3 regions of the Idiomarina sp. genome follow, and region 2 is predicted to be linked to each of the others. Evidence: predicted binding sites of a transcription regulator. Region 2 holds the regulator's gene; each other region holds the start of a gene.
The links. The regulator sigma-54, encoded in region 2, starts transcription at its own class of promoters, with help from an activator protein. The targets are predictions, from matches to a motif close to GTTGGCACGNNNNTNGNNT.

Region 1 (4,789 bases), 470 kb from region 2:
ACCCGCTATTCGCAGACACACACCCCGAGGTACGGCCGTCTGTTACGGAATAAGTTTGGCTGATTTTTCCGGGATTTCTTCGTTTAATAATTGATTATTCATGGAGTAGTCGACGGGCACATCGATAAGGTGCACACCGCCCTGCTCCATGCATTGCTTAATCAGCGGTTGTAATTCGTCTGTTGCCGACAATCGGTAGCCTTTAGCACCGTAGGCATCGGCGTACTTGATAAAGTCGGGGTTGTTAAAATCCAGACCAAAGTCACTGAGTCCCATGTGTTGTTGTTTCCACTTGATCATGCCGTAAGCGCTATCGTTCAGTAGCAGTACAATAAGATCTTGTTTTAACCGAACCGCAGTTTCGATTTCTTGCGAGTTCATCATAAATCCGCCATCGCCGCAGATGGATATAACCTGTTTTTCCGGAAACACGAGTTTGGCTGCCATTGCTGATGGTAACCCTGCGCCCATTGAAGCAAGAGCGTTGTCGAGCAAAACGGTATTAGGCTGACGAGCCGGATAATTGCGAGCAAACCAGATTTTATAGATACCGTTGTCTAGCGCTATGATGCCATCATCAGGCATAACTTCTCGCACCTCTTCGACCAAACGCTGGGGTAACATTGGGAATCTATCGTCGTTGGCCCCCTCGTCGGTGTGGTCTAGCATGTGATCACGCACTTTCAACATAAAGTCAAAATTCCAATGTGGCTGCGGCTCAATTCCTTCTTTTAATTGCCAAATACTATTACCGATATCACCAATCATACTGGCATGAGGGAAATAAACAGAGTCGACTTGAGCGCTCTGGAAGTTGATGTGAACCACTTTGCGCTTGTCATTGGCCTGTGAACGCATCATAAAGGGTGGTTTCTCAACAACGTCATGGCCAACATTAAGAATCAGGTCGGCTTGTTCTATTGCTCGGTGAGGATAATCTCCATCCGAAACAGCAGCATTACCTAGCCAGCCTGGATGGTCTTCGTTAATCACGCCCTTACCCATTTGTGTGGTGATAAAGGGGATTCCTGTTTTGTCGACAAATGCGCGTAGCATTTTAGCGGTTATTTTTCGGTTAGCGGCTGCGCCGATAAGTAGCAAAGGATGTTTTGACTCTTTAAGTAAAGACAAAACGTGACGAACGGCCTTATCTTCAGCAATAGGTCTGCGAGAGTAGCTCGGCTCGATTGGAAATGAATCAACATCTTCGCTAGCGACATCGTCGGAAAGTTCCAGGTGTGAAGCTCCGGGACGTTCCTCTTCAGCTCGACGAAAGGCTTCGCGAACATGCGCAGGAATACTCTTCGCGCTGATGATGGGTTGTGTATATTTAGTGATAGGGGTCATCATGTCGACCACGTCAATAATTTGGAACTGTCCTTGCTGCCGTTCTTTGATGGGCTTCTGACCGGTAATAACAACCATCGGCATAGCTCCGAGTTGAGCGTAAGCAACCGGAGTAACAAGGTTGGTGGCGCCCGGCCCAAGCGTTGATAGACAAACGCCAGGTTTGCCGGTTAAGCGACCATAGGTTGCAGCCATAAATCCGGCAGCTTGTTCATGACGGGTTATAATAAGTTTTATTGACGACTTTGATAGTGACTCGAGCAAGTCGAGATTTTCCTCACCGGGAATACCAAAAATATATTCTACGCCTTCATTTTCAAGCGCTTTTACCATCAGATCCGATGCTTTCACGTCGCTTTCTCCTTGCGTATAAAAGATATGTATTAACAGCGTACGTAAAGCATAGGCTATATGATCAAAAAAGGCGGCTAAGAGCCGCCTTTTGTTCTCTGTCGCAAAGCACTAGTTACGAGTTGCCGTCACCTGTCATTTCCTGAAGGCGGTTGCGCAATTCTTCGTCATTCTGAGCTTGTTGAATGATAGAGTTGTATTCTTGCGGCGTCAGGCCTGCATCTTCAACAGCAGCAATCATTTCTTCCTGTGCAGATTGTTGAATTGTGCGTGCTTGCTCTTGGTTTTCAGCATTCTGGAATTTTTCACGGTATTTTTGAGTAACGCCTTGTACTTCTTCCATTGCCGCAACAAACTTGACCAGCATACCTTCTGTCACTTCAACTTGCTGTTGCATTTGTTGTTGCGCCTGGCCCTGAGCTTGGCCCTGCTGCTGAGCGATAGCGGCTGTTGAACCAAAGATCATTACGGTTGCTAATGCTAATAGTGTCTTTTTCATAATAAGCTCCTAGATTTATTTTCTGGAATTAATTTTGCTCATCTACACTGTAGCGAAGACCATGCCAACTTATTAAGCTTTTGAAAAATAAGAGTTTTAATTATATCTAGGCATTATGTTTGGTTACTCGACTAAATAAGTGTATCGTTTTGATACACTCTGGGAGTTGTTAATGACAAAAAGATACAGTTTTAATCTGTCTAGCCTGCAAAAGCGATTACTTATTTATGTTGTTGTGCCGATGGTCGTGATCTCAGGTCTCGCAATTAGCTTTGGGTTACAGTTAATTGCGGATCAGGAAGAAAAACGATTAAAAGCTGACCTGGAATTATTGGGGCGCGCAATTAGTTTACCGATAAGTGATGCACTATTAACTAACGACCTCAGGACGGTTAAAGCCAATCTGGATTCTGTTTTTTCTATCGGACGCGTCTATGGTGCATCCGTATACAACGTAAAGGGTCAGCAGGTTGCTGAAGCTGGAATCACCGAAACAGATTTGTCTAACAGTTTTTTGGCACAACAAACGGTTAAAACGGGAGTCACTCAGGATGATTACCGGCGGGTCGAAGGTAAAGACGTATTCTCCCAATTTATGCCAATTATTGATCGAGGTGGTCGCATCATAGGCTTGCTGCAAATTAACCGAAAAGCCAGTGATTTTGATGACCGGTTTGAGCAGCTGAGTCAGGTTGCCTGGCTCAGTTGGGCTGCGTTTGGGGCAATTACTTTTGCGGTATTAATATTTGGGCACTTTAGAGGTGTTGGGCGCCATGTCGTTGAGTTAAAAAATGCGATGCGAAAGGTTGCGGAGGGTGATAGAGCAATTCGAGTTGCGCCCAATGGGCCCAGTGAAATTGCTGAAATAGGTATCGGTTTGAATCGTATGCTGGATAGCATTTCACTGGCAGAACAAGAGCTTGAAAGCCGACGTAAAGAGGAAGAACGTTTACAACAAGCGCTGCGGGAACAGGAAAAAATGGCTGCAATAGGGAGTGTAGCCAGCGGCGTTGCGCACGAGCTTGGCGCACCCTTAACTGTTATTGATGCTCGCGCAAAACGTCTACTTAAGCGGATGCCTGATGAAGATGACCGGCGTCAACTAGAAGCCGTTAGAGGGCAAGTTCAGCGTCTAACGGGTCTGGTTAATCAGCTGCTTGCGTTCTCCAGAACCCCGGTATCAGAAAGGGTTTCAGTAGAAATAAATGAAATACTACAGCGAGCAATAAAAGCCTTGAGCTACGAGCGCGATAGCGATGGTATAAATATAGTAATAGATTCCACTGAACAGGCGAACGTTGCAGTCGACATAAAACGATTTGAACTGGCTTTGGTCAACGTCTTACGTAATGCATTGCAAGCCGCCATCAATGAAATCCGCGTAACTGTAGAAGTTAATGAGATGGTGGAGATCAATATACTGGATGACGGAGCCGGTATAGATGAGTCAATAAAAAATGATGCTACGCAACCATTTAAAAGTACCAAGCCACAAGGCAAGGGAACGGGCTTAGGACTTACAATTGTCAGTCATGTAATGAATGACCATAGTGGTTCAATGAAGCTTGATAACTCGTCTCAGGGTGGTTGTTGTGTGCGTTTGTTGTTGCCTAAGTCTGAGGGAAATAAAAATGAGCAGAGGTAAGGCCCATGTTGCGGTAGTTGAAGACGATCCGGCGCTAAATGAATTGTTAGTCGAGGAGCTCGCGGCGGAAGGGTATCAAGTGAGCCACTTTGGTACGGTAGAGGATTTTCTGCTGGCGAGTCTAGATTGTGATGTCGTGGTCAGTGATATTCGCCTTCCCGGAGCGTCAGGCTTATCTTTGCTAGAGACGGTTCAACAGCAAAGTACGCCCCCGGCAGTATTACTGATTACCGCCTTTGGTACGGTGGACCAAGCTGTGGACGCGTTAAAGCATGGAGCGGCGGACTTCTTAACTAAGCCTTTGGACGTCGAGCATTTACTTTTAAGCGTGCAACGCATTCTTGAACACCGAAACTTAAAGCAACAGCTCAAGCGATTTAAGTCAGAACAGACGGGTCCGGGCGGGATGATTGGTCAGAGTCCGGCCATGCGCAAACTCTACAGTCAAATAGAGCAGATTGCTAAAGTTGACGGCAGTGTGCTTATTTTGGGCGAGAGCGGCACGGGTAAAGAGCTTGTGGCGAACGCTATTCATCAGCTAAGCGATAGATCGGACAAACCTTTTCAGGCAGTAAATTGTGCAGGAATTCCAGCTGAGCTGATGGAAAGTGAGTTTTTTGGTCATGAAGCGGGTTCGTTTACCGGTGCAAAAGGTAAGCGTAACGGTTTATTGAAACAGGCCGACGGTGGCACGTTGTTGTTAGACGAAATTGGTGAAATGCCAATGGCGTTACAGGCTAAACTGCTTCGTGTCCTTCAGGAAGGAACCCTCAGAGCGGTAGGAAGTGACAAAGAGGAGCATGTTAACGTACGAATTCTTGCAGCCACGCATCAGGACTTAGAGAAAAAAGTTGAAAATGGTAGTTTTAGACAAGACTTATTTTATCGGTTAGAGACATTTTCTATCCGAGTTCCGGCATTGAGAGAGCGTGGTGAAGATATCGAAC
Region 2 (4,789 bases):
GGAAACCCTGCAACCTATACCCAGCAACTAGAAGACGGCTCAACTATCAGCGCTCAAGCGCAACGTATTACCTACTATCAGGCGCGCGAAGTGCTTGAACTCGTGGGTGATGCGCAAGTATCCCAGGGTGCCAGCCGCTCTAGTGCGCAGATTATTACCTATGACCTCGCCAAACAAACCTTAAGCGCCAGCGGCGAGGGCTCAGAGAACAACCGGGTAACAACCATTTTTACGCCCACCAAAAAGGACGACAACGACGACCAAAACGGGGGCAATCGCTAACTTATGGCTACGCTTTCGGTTCGTCATTTAGCAAAAAGTTACAAACGTCGGCAAGTGGTTAAAGATGTCAGCCTGGAGGTTAGTCAGGGCCAGATCATCGGCTTGTTGGGCCCTAACGGCGCAGGTAAAACGACCACCTTCTATATGATTGTGGGTTTGGTTAATAGTGATAAAGGCCAGATTTATCTGGATGACACTGACCTAACGCTGTTGCCTATGCACGAGCGAGCACGCCGGGGGATTGGCTATTTGCCACAGGAGTCGTCGATATTCCGCAAACTGTCAGTACGCGACAACCTGATGGCCATTTTAGAAACTCGAAAATCGCTAAGCGCGGTTGAGCGTGAAGAAAAAGTTGATGCGCTACTGGAAGAATTCCACATTGGCCATATCGCCAACAGCCTGGGGATGAGCCTGTCCGGAGGCGAGCGTCGCCGGGTAGAAATTGCACGGGCGCTGGCAGCTGATCCCACCTTTATTTTACTGGATGAACCCTTTGCCGGTGTCGACCCGATTTCAGTCTTAGACATCAAAAAAATTATCGAACATTTAAAAAATCGCGGTATTGGCGTGCTAATTACTGATCACAACGTGCGCGAAACACTCTCGGTTTGTGAACACGCTTACATTGTCAGTCACGGCCAGTTGATTGCCAGTGGTGACGCAGACAGTATATTATCAAACCAACAGGTTAAAGATGTTTACCTCGGCGAACAATTTACGCTGTAAGCCTATTCAGTAACGACTGATGCGAGAGCCGGGAGCCTAACGTATGCGACAAAGTCTTCAGCTAAAAATGGGTCAGCAATTAACCATGACCCCACAGTTACAACAAGCAATTCGCTTGTTGCAATTGTCATCGCTTGATTTGCAGCAGGAGATCCAGGAAGCACTCGATAGCAACCCACTGCTGGACGTCGAATCGGATATCTCAGATGGCGGCGCAGATGGTAAGGCACATAACGCGTCATCACGCGACCGTGACGATAGCCAACAAGAAACCTCCGACGTATTAAAAAAAGACCAGTTGCCTGATGACCTGCCGGTCGACAGCAGCTGGGATGATACCTATACCTCGTCCACGCCAGCATCGATGACCAGCGGTAACGGAAAAAGTTTTGAGGGCGAAATGGACGTGTACCAGGGCGAAACCAGCGAAACACTGCAGGATCATTTACTGTGGCAAATGCAGCTGTCGCACTTCAGCGATGAAGACACCGCCATTGCCGAAGCGATCATCGAATCTATTAATGATAATGGTTATCTCACCTCAAGTATCGACGAGCTAGTTGATGCGGTCGGTCTCGATGAGGTTGGCCAGGAAGAAATCTGTATGGTGCTGAAACGCATACAGCATTTTGATCCCGTGGGCGTTGGCGCGCGCGACGTTGCTGAGTGTTTAACTATACAGTTGCAGCAACTAGTAGAAGAAAGCCCGTTAAGAACACAAACGATAGAGCTCGTTCAGCAACACATGGAATTACTCGGCAACCGTGATTACCGCACGATTATGCGCAAAATGCGCCTGTCTGAGGCAGAGCTAAAAGCTTGTATGCAGTTAATCCAACAGTTACATCCTCACCCCGGCGAACAAGTGGCGCAAAAACCGGTGGAGTACGTTATTCCGGATGTGTCTGTGGTAAAAAAACAAGGCCGCTGGGTGGTCGAATTAAATCCTGACAGCGTACCTAAATTAAAGGTTAATGAAGAATACGCGGCGCTTAGCAAAGCGGCCAAATCCGAGGCTGACTGCAACTACATAAAATCGCATACCCAGGAGGCGCGCTGGTTTATTAAAAGTCTGGAAAGTCGCAACGATACCCTACTTAAAGTTGCAAACTGTATCGTGCAGCGCCAGCAAGGCTTTTTCGAGTACGGCGAAGAGGCTATGAAGCCCATGGTTCTTAACGATGTCGCCGAAGCAGTAGAGATGCATGAGAGTACAATTTCGCGGGTGACGACACAGAAGTATTTGCATAGCCCCCGCGGTGTTTTTGAGTTGAAATATTTTTTCTCCAGTCACGTCAACACAGAGGCAGGAGGTGAGTGTTCAAGTACTGCTATTCGTGCTTTAATTAAGAAGTTAGTGGCGGCAGAAAATCGCGCCAAACCATTGAGTGACAGTAAAATTGCTGAACTCATTGCGGAGCAGGGAATCAAAGTGGCAAGGAGGACCATTGCAAAGTATCGGGAGTCGCTTAACATCGCGTCCTCGAGCCAACGCAAGAGTCTGCTTTAAATCGTGTAGCTATAAGAAGGAAGACGTTATGCAAATAAATTTGACCGGTCATCACATTGATATTACTGACGCACTGCGTGACTATGTAGATACTAAGTTCGCTAAGTTAGAGCGACATTTCGACCACATTAACAATGTGCACGTCATCCTTAAGGTTGAGAAAACGGATCAAATCGCCGAAGCGAATTTGCACGTTAACGGCGGCGAAATTTTTGCCGACGCCAAACACGAAGATATGTATGCGGCAATTGATGGCTTAATTGATAAGCTCGATCGCCAGGTTATTAAACACAAAGAGAAACTCAAAAAGCATTAATCATGCAACTGTCTGAACTATTAAGCCCCGACTGCACCAAGTGTGCAGTCGAGGGTGCCAGCAAAAAGCGTTTACTCGAGGCTATTAGCCAAATTGCGGCCCCCAAATTGGTCGGCATTACTCGCCACGATATTTTCGAAAGCTTGTTGAATCGGGAGCGTTTAGGCAGTACCGGAATTGGGCTGGGTATTGCCATTCCTCACGGTCGGCTTGCCAATGCCACACAACCTGTCGCTGTGTTACTGACGTTAGAAAAACCTATCGAATTTGATGCTATCGACAATCAGCCCGTGGATATTATTTTTGCCTTACTGGTGCCTGAATCAGAGCACGAAAATCACCTACAAACGCTTGCCGCGGTTGCCCGCCGTATGAACGATAAAGTCTGTACTCGCGCGCTACGACAAGCCGAATCTGACAAAGATCTCTATGACATCTTTGTTGACGAGAGTAACGACGGATCATGCAGCTAATTATTGTTAGTGGCCGTTCGGGCTCAGGCAAAACTATCGCGCTAAGGGTGCTTGAAGATTTAGGTTACTATTGCGTTGATAATTTGCCGATTGCGCTGCTGCCTACCCTGGTTCATGCCGTAATGGCTCAGTATGACCGTATAGCTATTAGCATTGATGTTCGTAACCTGCCAGAGAATTCAGAAGAACTGTTAGAATCGCTCGACTTTTTACCCTCAGACGTTGAGCCGGAAATTCTGTTTATTGACGCGGATGATCAAACACTACTGCAACGCTTCGGCGAAACACGTCGCTTGCATCCGCTGTCGCAAAAAGAGCTACCGCTAACTGACGCTCTGCAGCTTGAGCACAAAGTGCTTGAGCCAATTATGGAGCGTGCCACCTGGCGTATCGACAGCAGTAATTTGTCGTTACATCAGTTAAGTGAGCAGGTCACTGAAAGGGTGTTAGGCAAAGCCGAGAAAAAACTCATTATCGTATTTCAGTCGTTTGGCTTTAAATACGGTTTACCCAAAGACGCTGACTTTGTATTTGACGCCCGTATTTTGCCAAATCCTCATTGGCAACCCGAGCTCAAATTGTTATCAGGACTGGACGAAGACGTACAACATTACTTTCGGCAACAACCGTTGGTGGCGAAATACATCCATCAAGTCGAAAACTTCCTTGCCACCTGGATTCCGCATTTTCAGCGCAGTAATCGCAGCTATTTAACCATCGCAACAGGCTGTACCGGCGGACAACATCGCTCGGTCTATATCACCGAGCAATTGGCTGAACGGTTTAAACAAACAGCGATAAATGTTCAGGTTCGACACCGCGAAACCAAAAAATAGCACAGGTGAGCTATGACAATACATTGTAAAACCCTGATTATTCGTAATAAACTTGGGTTGCATGCACGAGCCGCCACCAAACTCGCACAATTAACACAACGTTTTGACGCGACCATCACCGTAGAACAAGATGGCCAGAAGGTGGATGCTGCCAGCGTTATGTGCCTGATGCTATTAGCCGGCAAACAAGGCAAGGAGGTAGAGGTATGCGCCGACGGCGAGGATGCGGAAGCCGCCCTGGCTGCCATTACCGGACTATTTGCACAGCGCTTTGAGGAAGAACAATAACCATGATCGCCGAGCTGTCCGATAAAGAATATGCCATGCAGCGTATTCAAGAGGTTAATGCTGCCTTAGCGGACGGTATGTACGTGGCTGCGCGGCGTATGCTGCACAATATGCCAGCCTGCGACGTGGCATTACTGCTGGAGTCTTCACCGCCGAAGAACCGGGCGATAGTCTGGAAACTGGTTGATGTTGACGAACACGGTGAAATTCTAGAAGAACTATCTGAAGAAGTTCAGAAGTCGATAATCCGGCAGATGGCCCCGGAGCGACTGGCTGCAGCAACCGAGGGCATGGATACCGATGACCTTGCCTATGTTCTGCGAGGCCTGCCCGACCAGGTTTATCAAGAAGTATT
Region 3 (4,789 bases), 360 kb from region 2:
AATGCCGACGAATTTAATCTGATTTTTATCGAGATGGATCTGCCAGACGAAGAAATTCGACCGGCGTTACAACGTTTGAAACGGCTTGCTCCGCGTGCTCATTTGGTACTTTTTACCAAGGCTCGTGCGATGAGTGATGTGCGCCAGGTGATGTCAGCCGGCATTCGCAGCTTTTTACCAAAGGACTCCAGCGCTGAGCAGGCAAAACTGGCAGTTAAGAGCTTGTTAAACGGTGACCGCTATCTTCCCGATGATCCATCGCTTAACGAACCGCGTCAGCGCACCAGTGGTGCTGAAACGTTTTTGTCACCCCGCCAACTGGAGATTATGCAGTTGTTGGCTCAGGGGTTGTCGAATAAGGAAATCGCCAATATTTTGGGTATTACCGAGGGCACTATTCGTGTGCATCTGTCGGCGATCTTTAAAGCGATTAAAGTGTCTAACCGCACCGAGGCAACGCTTTGGTATTTGTTACGGCAAAAGAAGTTGGTTGATTAAATCGGCCTGATGGGTAAGCCATGAGTCTGGAAAAATTATTTGAACAGCTTGAGTCGACCCAGCACGCACCTACCGAAAAGTGGGACCCACCCTACTGCGGCGAAATACCTCTGCGCATAAAAGCCAACGGTGACTGGGAGTACCAAGGCAGTAAAATTAACCGTCAACGCTTGGTCAATTTGTTCGCCTCGGTACTGACACGAGAAAATGAAGACTATTTTTTAGTAACGCCGGTCGAAAAGGTAAAAATCCAGGTTGATGACGCTCCGTTTATTGTTACTGAATGGCAGCAGGTCGAATCGTCTGGTGAAAAGGCAATTCAGGTTGTCACAAACATCGGGGAGCGATATATTCTTTGTGAGCGAACCCCGTTAAAAATTTATGACGACGTTCCATATGTTTGCCTGCCCAGAGGTATGACCGCAAAAGTTCATCGAAATGTGTACTATCAATGGGCACAACAAGCTGAGTTAACGGCTGACAATCAATTTGTTATTAGCAGTGCGGGCCAGCTGTTTTCGCTTGGTCAGGCCTAATAGAGTAGGAAAACGCGGTCAGGTATGATGACCAGCCCTCAAGTCATATATTTATGCGAACAGAATAATGAACGGCGTCAGCGATTTGAGACCGTGTTAACCTTTATTGGTGAGCGAGTCACTGTGCTGCCGGCGATTGACGAGCTGGCTAATCATGATGACGTGCTTTGTGTTATTGCCGGTTCAGGGGTAAATGACTTAAGCGAGAATGCCAAAAGCAAGCCGGCTATTCCTTTTATCGCCGCTGCAGAGAGCCATCAGCCAGCTCTTAATCGCGCTAATGTTATTGGTCCCATCGATGCTAATGTTGATTATCAGGAATTGTCACGCTGGTTGCATTATTGTCACTCTTACCACCGTAACCTTGCCGAACGCCATGGCTCGCAGAATCATAAAACCGGCAAACTGGAGTCACTGCTAATAGGCCAGGGCAGTGCAATTCAGAGTATTCGCAAGATGATTGCGCAGGTCGCCAGTAGCGACGCCAATGTTTTGGTTTTGGGTGAGTCCGGCACCGGTAAAGAAGTGGTAGCGCGCGGAATTCATAGCCTCTCTAACCGTAAAGATGGTCCTTTTGTGCCGGTCAACTGTGGCGCGATACCCGCTGACTTACTCGAAAGTGAACTATTCGGACACGAAAAGGGCGCATTTACGGGCGCAATTGGCACTCGTAAAGGGCGATTTGAGTTAGCCCAGGGCGGCACATTATTCCTCGACGAAATTGGCGACATGCCGTTAGCCATGCAGGTAAAATTACTGCGCGTATTGCAGGAACGCACCTTTGAGCGGGTTGGTGGTGCAAAAAGTATTAAAGCCGACGTACGCGTTGTTGCTGCAACCCATCGACAACTTGAGTCGATGATTAACGAAGGCAAATTCCGCGAGGACTTATTCTATCGGTTAAATGTATTCCCCATCGATGTACCGGCATTGCGTGAGCGCCAGGAAGACGTGCCGTTATTGTTGCAAGAGCTGACCGCGCGCTTTAAAAAAGAGCGCGGAGTCGGTGTGCGGTTTACCGATAAGGCATTGGAGTCGTTGTCATTGCATCGCTGGCCCGGTAACGTTCGTGAGCTGAGTAATTTAATTGAACGGTTAACCATCATGCATCCCGATCAATTAGTGGATGTCAGTGACCTGCCGCCAAAGTATCAACATATTGACCACCCCCGGGTAGAGCCTGAGTATCCTGACGAACTGCTTGAGCGCGAGGCGCTTAACTCCATTTTTGCCGATGACGACGAGGAGTTGGACACGGATACAACGGCGCTTAACTCTGAGTTACCAGATGACGGCGTTAACCTAAAAGACATGCTGAGTGAGCTGGAAACAGCCATGATAAAGCAGGCGCTGGATAAAGCTGATGGTGTGGTCGCAAAAGCAGCTGAATTATTAGGGATGCGGCGGACAACGCTGGTCGAGAAAATGAAAAAATACCAAATAAAGTAACCTCGTGTTACAGGTAGCCGAAAAATTGACACCCCTGCCTTTAAATATTTGCAAGATAACCCATTGAAATAAAACAAAAAATATAGGCACAGTCTTTGCATAGTCTCTAGCATAGTTGCGCAGGCAAACAGAGAGAGAACTATGCAGGATCACCGAATGCTGATCGATGCGATGCCCAATGGCGTTATTTTGGTCGATAGTGCGGGAACCGTAGAACATTGTAACCATAATGCGATCGCGTTAGTGGACGCGCCACTGGTGGGGCGTTTATGGCGTGATTGTGTTGCTGAGTACTTCAAACCCCAGGCCGATGACTGGCACGAAGTGTCGTTGCACAATAGTCGTCGCGTTAAAGTCGATATTTCGGCTATTCCTGACCAGTCAGGGCAGTTAGTGGTGTTGACTGACTTGACTGAAACGCGTCGCCTACAACAAAAAATTAGCCATCTACAACGCTTGTCATCGATGGGGCGAATGGTTGCTTCTCTGGCGCATCAAATCAGAACACCGCTTTCTGCAGCCTTACTTTATGCCCAAAACCTGGCAACCCCGAACCTTGACCACAACCGCCAGCAGCGCTTTTCGGATAAGCTACTATCCCGACTTAAATCACTTGAACAGCAAGTCAATGACATGCTGTTGTTTGCAAAAAGCGGTGACCAGCAAGTTCTGGAACCGTTGTCATCGGCAACCTTAATCGACTCAGTTGTGCAGTCGGTCAGTCCCTACGCGCAAGCAAAAAAGGTTAGGTTAAGCGTGCAAAACAACGCTGACGACGCGATCTTAAAAGGCAACTTAACCGCGCTTAGTGGAGCGATTCAGAATCTGTTAACCAATGCGATTGATGTCACGGACAAAGGCCAGGTGGTAACGGTGTCAACCGATTACAGCGCCAATGATTGGTGCTGTACGGTAAGCGATACCGGCTCCGGCATTCCTGCAGAAATCCAGTCGCAGTTATTCACGCCTTTTGTTACCAGCAAGCCAAACGGTACCGGACTCGGTCTGGCGGTGGTTAATACCGTAGTAAAAGCCCACCAGGGCCAGTTGAATTGGCAAACCGAGGCTGGCCAGGGAACCGAGTTCAGTATTCGTCTGCCGATTGAAGCCGTTCAATCTAAGCCACAGGAGATTTGTTATGGTTGATGCCCGTGTTTTGATTGTCGAGGATGATGCCGCACTGCGAGAGGCTATCGTTGATACGCTGGAATTGGCAGATTATTGCTGTATAGAAGCAGAATCAGGTGAAGATGCGCTGGTACAACTAAAATCGGCGCCGATAGATTTGATTATCAGCGACGTACAAATGCCGGGCATTGATGGCCTGCAGTTACTGCGTAGTTTGCGCAATCAAAACTATGATACGCCGGTGATCATGATGACTGCCTTCGCTAAAGTCGATGATGCCGTTATCGCAATGCGCGAGGGTGCGATTGATTACCTGAGTAAACCGTTTTCTACTGAAAAGCTGCTGCAACTGGTGCAACGACATTTGCCTTTGCAGGAGCACGAAGTCAGCAGTGTCGTTGCTGAAGATCCCAGTAGTTTAGCCTTGTTAGAAATGGCCAAAAAAGTGGCGGCGACTGACGCGACAGTCATGATTACGGGGCCCAGCGGTACTGGCAAAGAGGTGTTGGCGCGTTATATTCATGAACAGTCAGCACGGCAAGCCGCGCCTTTTGTTGCGATTAATTGCGCTGCAATCCCGGAAAACATGCTGGAATCACTTCTGTTTGGCTACGAAAAAGGCGCATTTACCGGAGCTAGTCAGGCGACGCCGGGTAAATTCGAACTGGCGCAGGGCGGCACCTTGTTGCTGGACGAAATTACAGAAATGGATATTAACCTGCAGGCCAAGTTATTGCGGGTACTGCAAGAAAGGCAGGTAGAGCGCCTGGGGGCGCGCAAAGCGATCAATCTGGATGTTCGGGTTATCGCGACCTCTAACCGTGATTTGCAGCAAGCGGTAAAAGCAGGCCAGTTCCGTGAAGATTTGATGTATCGGCTGAATGTTTTCCCGCTGCAGTGGAAAGCCCTGGCTGAGCGCCCCGGCGACATCGTGCCAATTGCTAATGCGTTATTACAACGCCACAAACAACGGTTGGGAATTAAGCAGCCGGTACATTACGGCCGCGCGGCAGAAAATGCACTGATGAGCTATAGCTGGCCGGGTAATATTCGTGAACTGGAAAACGTCATCCAGCGCGCGTTGGTATTACAGAACGGTGGCGAAATACAGCCTGCTGATCTGATGTTAGAGCTGGAGCAACAGTCGGTATTTCCCGAGCAAGTTGAATCAGTCGAGC

Region 1: the regulator sigma-54 is predicted to act here: its motif matches at 2,248-2,266, upstream of KZ771_RS10800 (DUF4168 domain-containing protein).
Region 3: the regulator sigma-54 is predicted to act here: its motif matches at 2,566-2,584, upstream of KZ771_RS00430 (PAS domain-containing sensor histidine kinase).

What each region holds. Positions count from the first base shown of each region.
Region 1 covers NZ_CP080268.1:2,235,548-2,240,336, reverse strand. Annotated here, with positions in the region: gene KZ771_RS10810 (glutathione S-transferase family protein) at 1-53, shown strand, start outside; gene KZ771_RS10805 (acetolactate synthase large subunit) at 43-1,698, opposite strand; gene KZ771_RS10800 (DUF4168 domain-containing protein) at 1,814-2,197, opposite strand; gene KZ771_RS10795 (ATP-binding protein) at 2,370-3,842, shown strand; gene KZ771_RS10790 (sigma-54 dependent transcriptional regulator) at 3,829-4,789, shown strand, end outside.
Region 2 covers NZ_CP080268.1:2,703,163-2,707,951, reverse strand. Annotated here, with positions in the region: gene lptA (lipopolysaccharide transport periplasmic protein LptA) at 1-282, shown strand, start outside; gene lptB (LPS export ABC transporter ATP-binding protein) at 286-1,011, shown strand; gene KZ771_RS13090 (RNA polymerase factor sigma-54) at 1,055-2,521, shown strand; gene hpf (ribosome hibernation promoting factor) at 2,550-2,837, shown strand; gene ptsN (PTS IIA-like nitrogen regulatory protein PtsN) at 2,840-3,310, shown strand; gene rapZ (RNase adapter RapZ) at 3,301-4,146, shown strand; gene KZ771_RS13070 (HPr family phosphocarrier protein) at 4,159-4,434, shown strand; gene mgtE (magnesium transporter) at 4,437-4,789, shown strand, end outside.
Region 3 covers NZ_CP080268.1:89,611-94,399, forward strand. Annotated here, with positions in the region: gene KZ771_RS00415 (response regulator transcription factor) at 1-498, shown strand, start outside; gene KZ771_RS00420 (DUF1285 domain-containing protein) at 519-1,034, shown strand; gene KZ771_RS00425 (sigma-54-dependent Fis family transcriptional regulator) at 1,062-2,483, shown strand; gene KZ771_RS00430 (PAS domain-containing sensor histidine kinase) at 2,625-3,629, shown strand; gene KZ771_RS00435 (sigma-54 dependent transcriptional regulator) at 3,622-4,789, shown strand, end outside.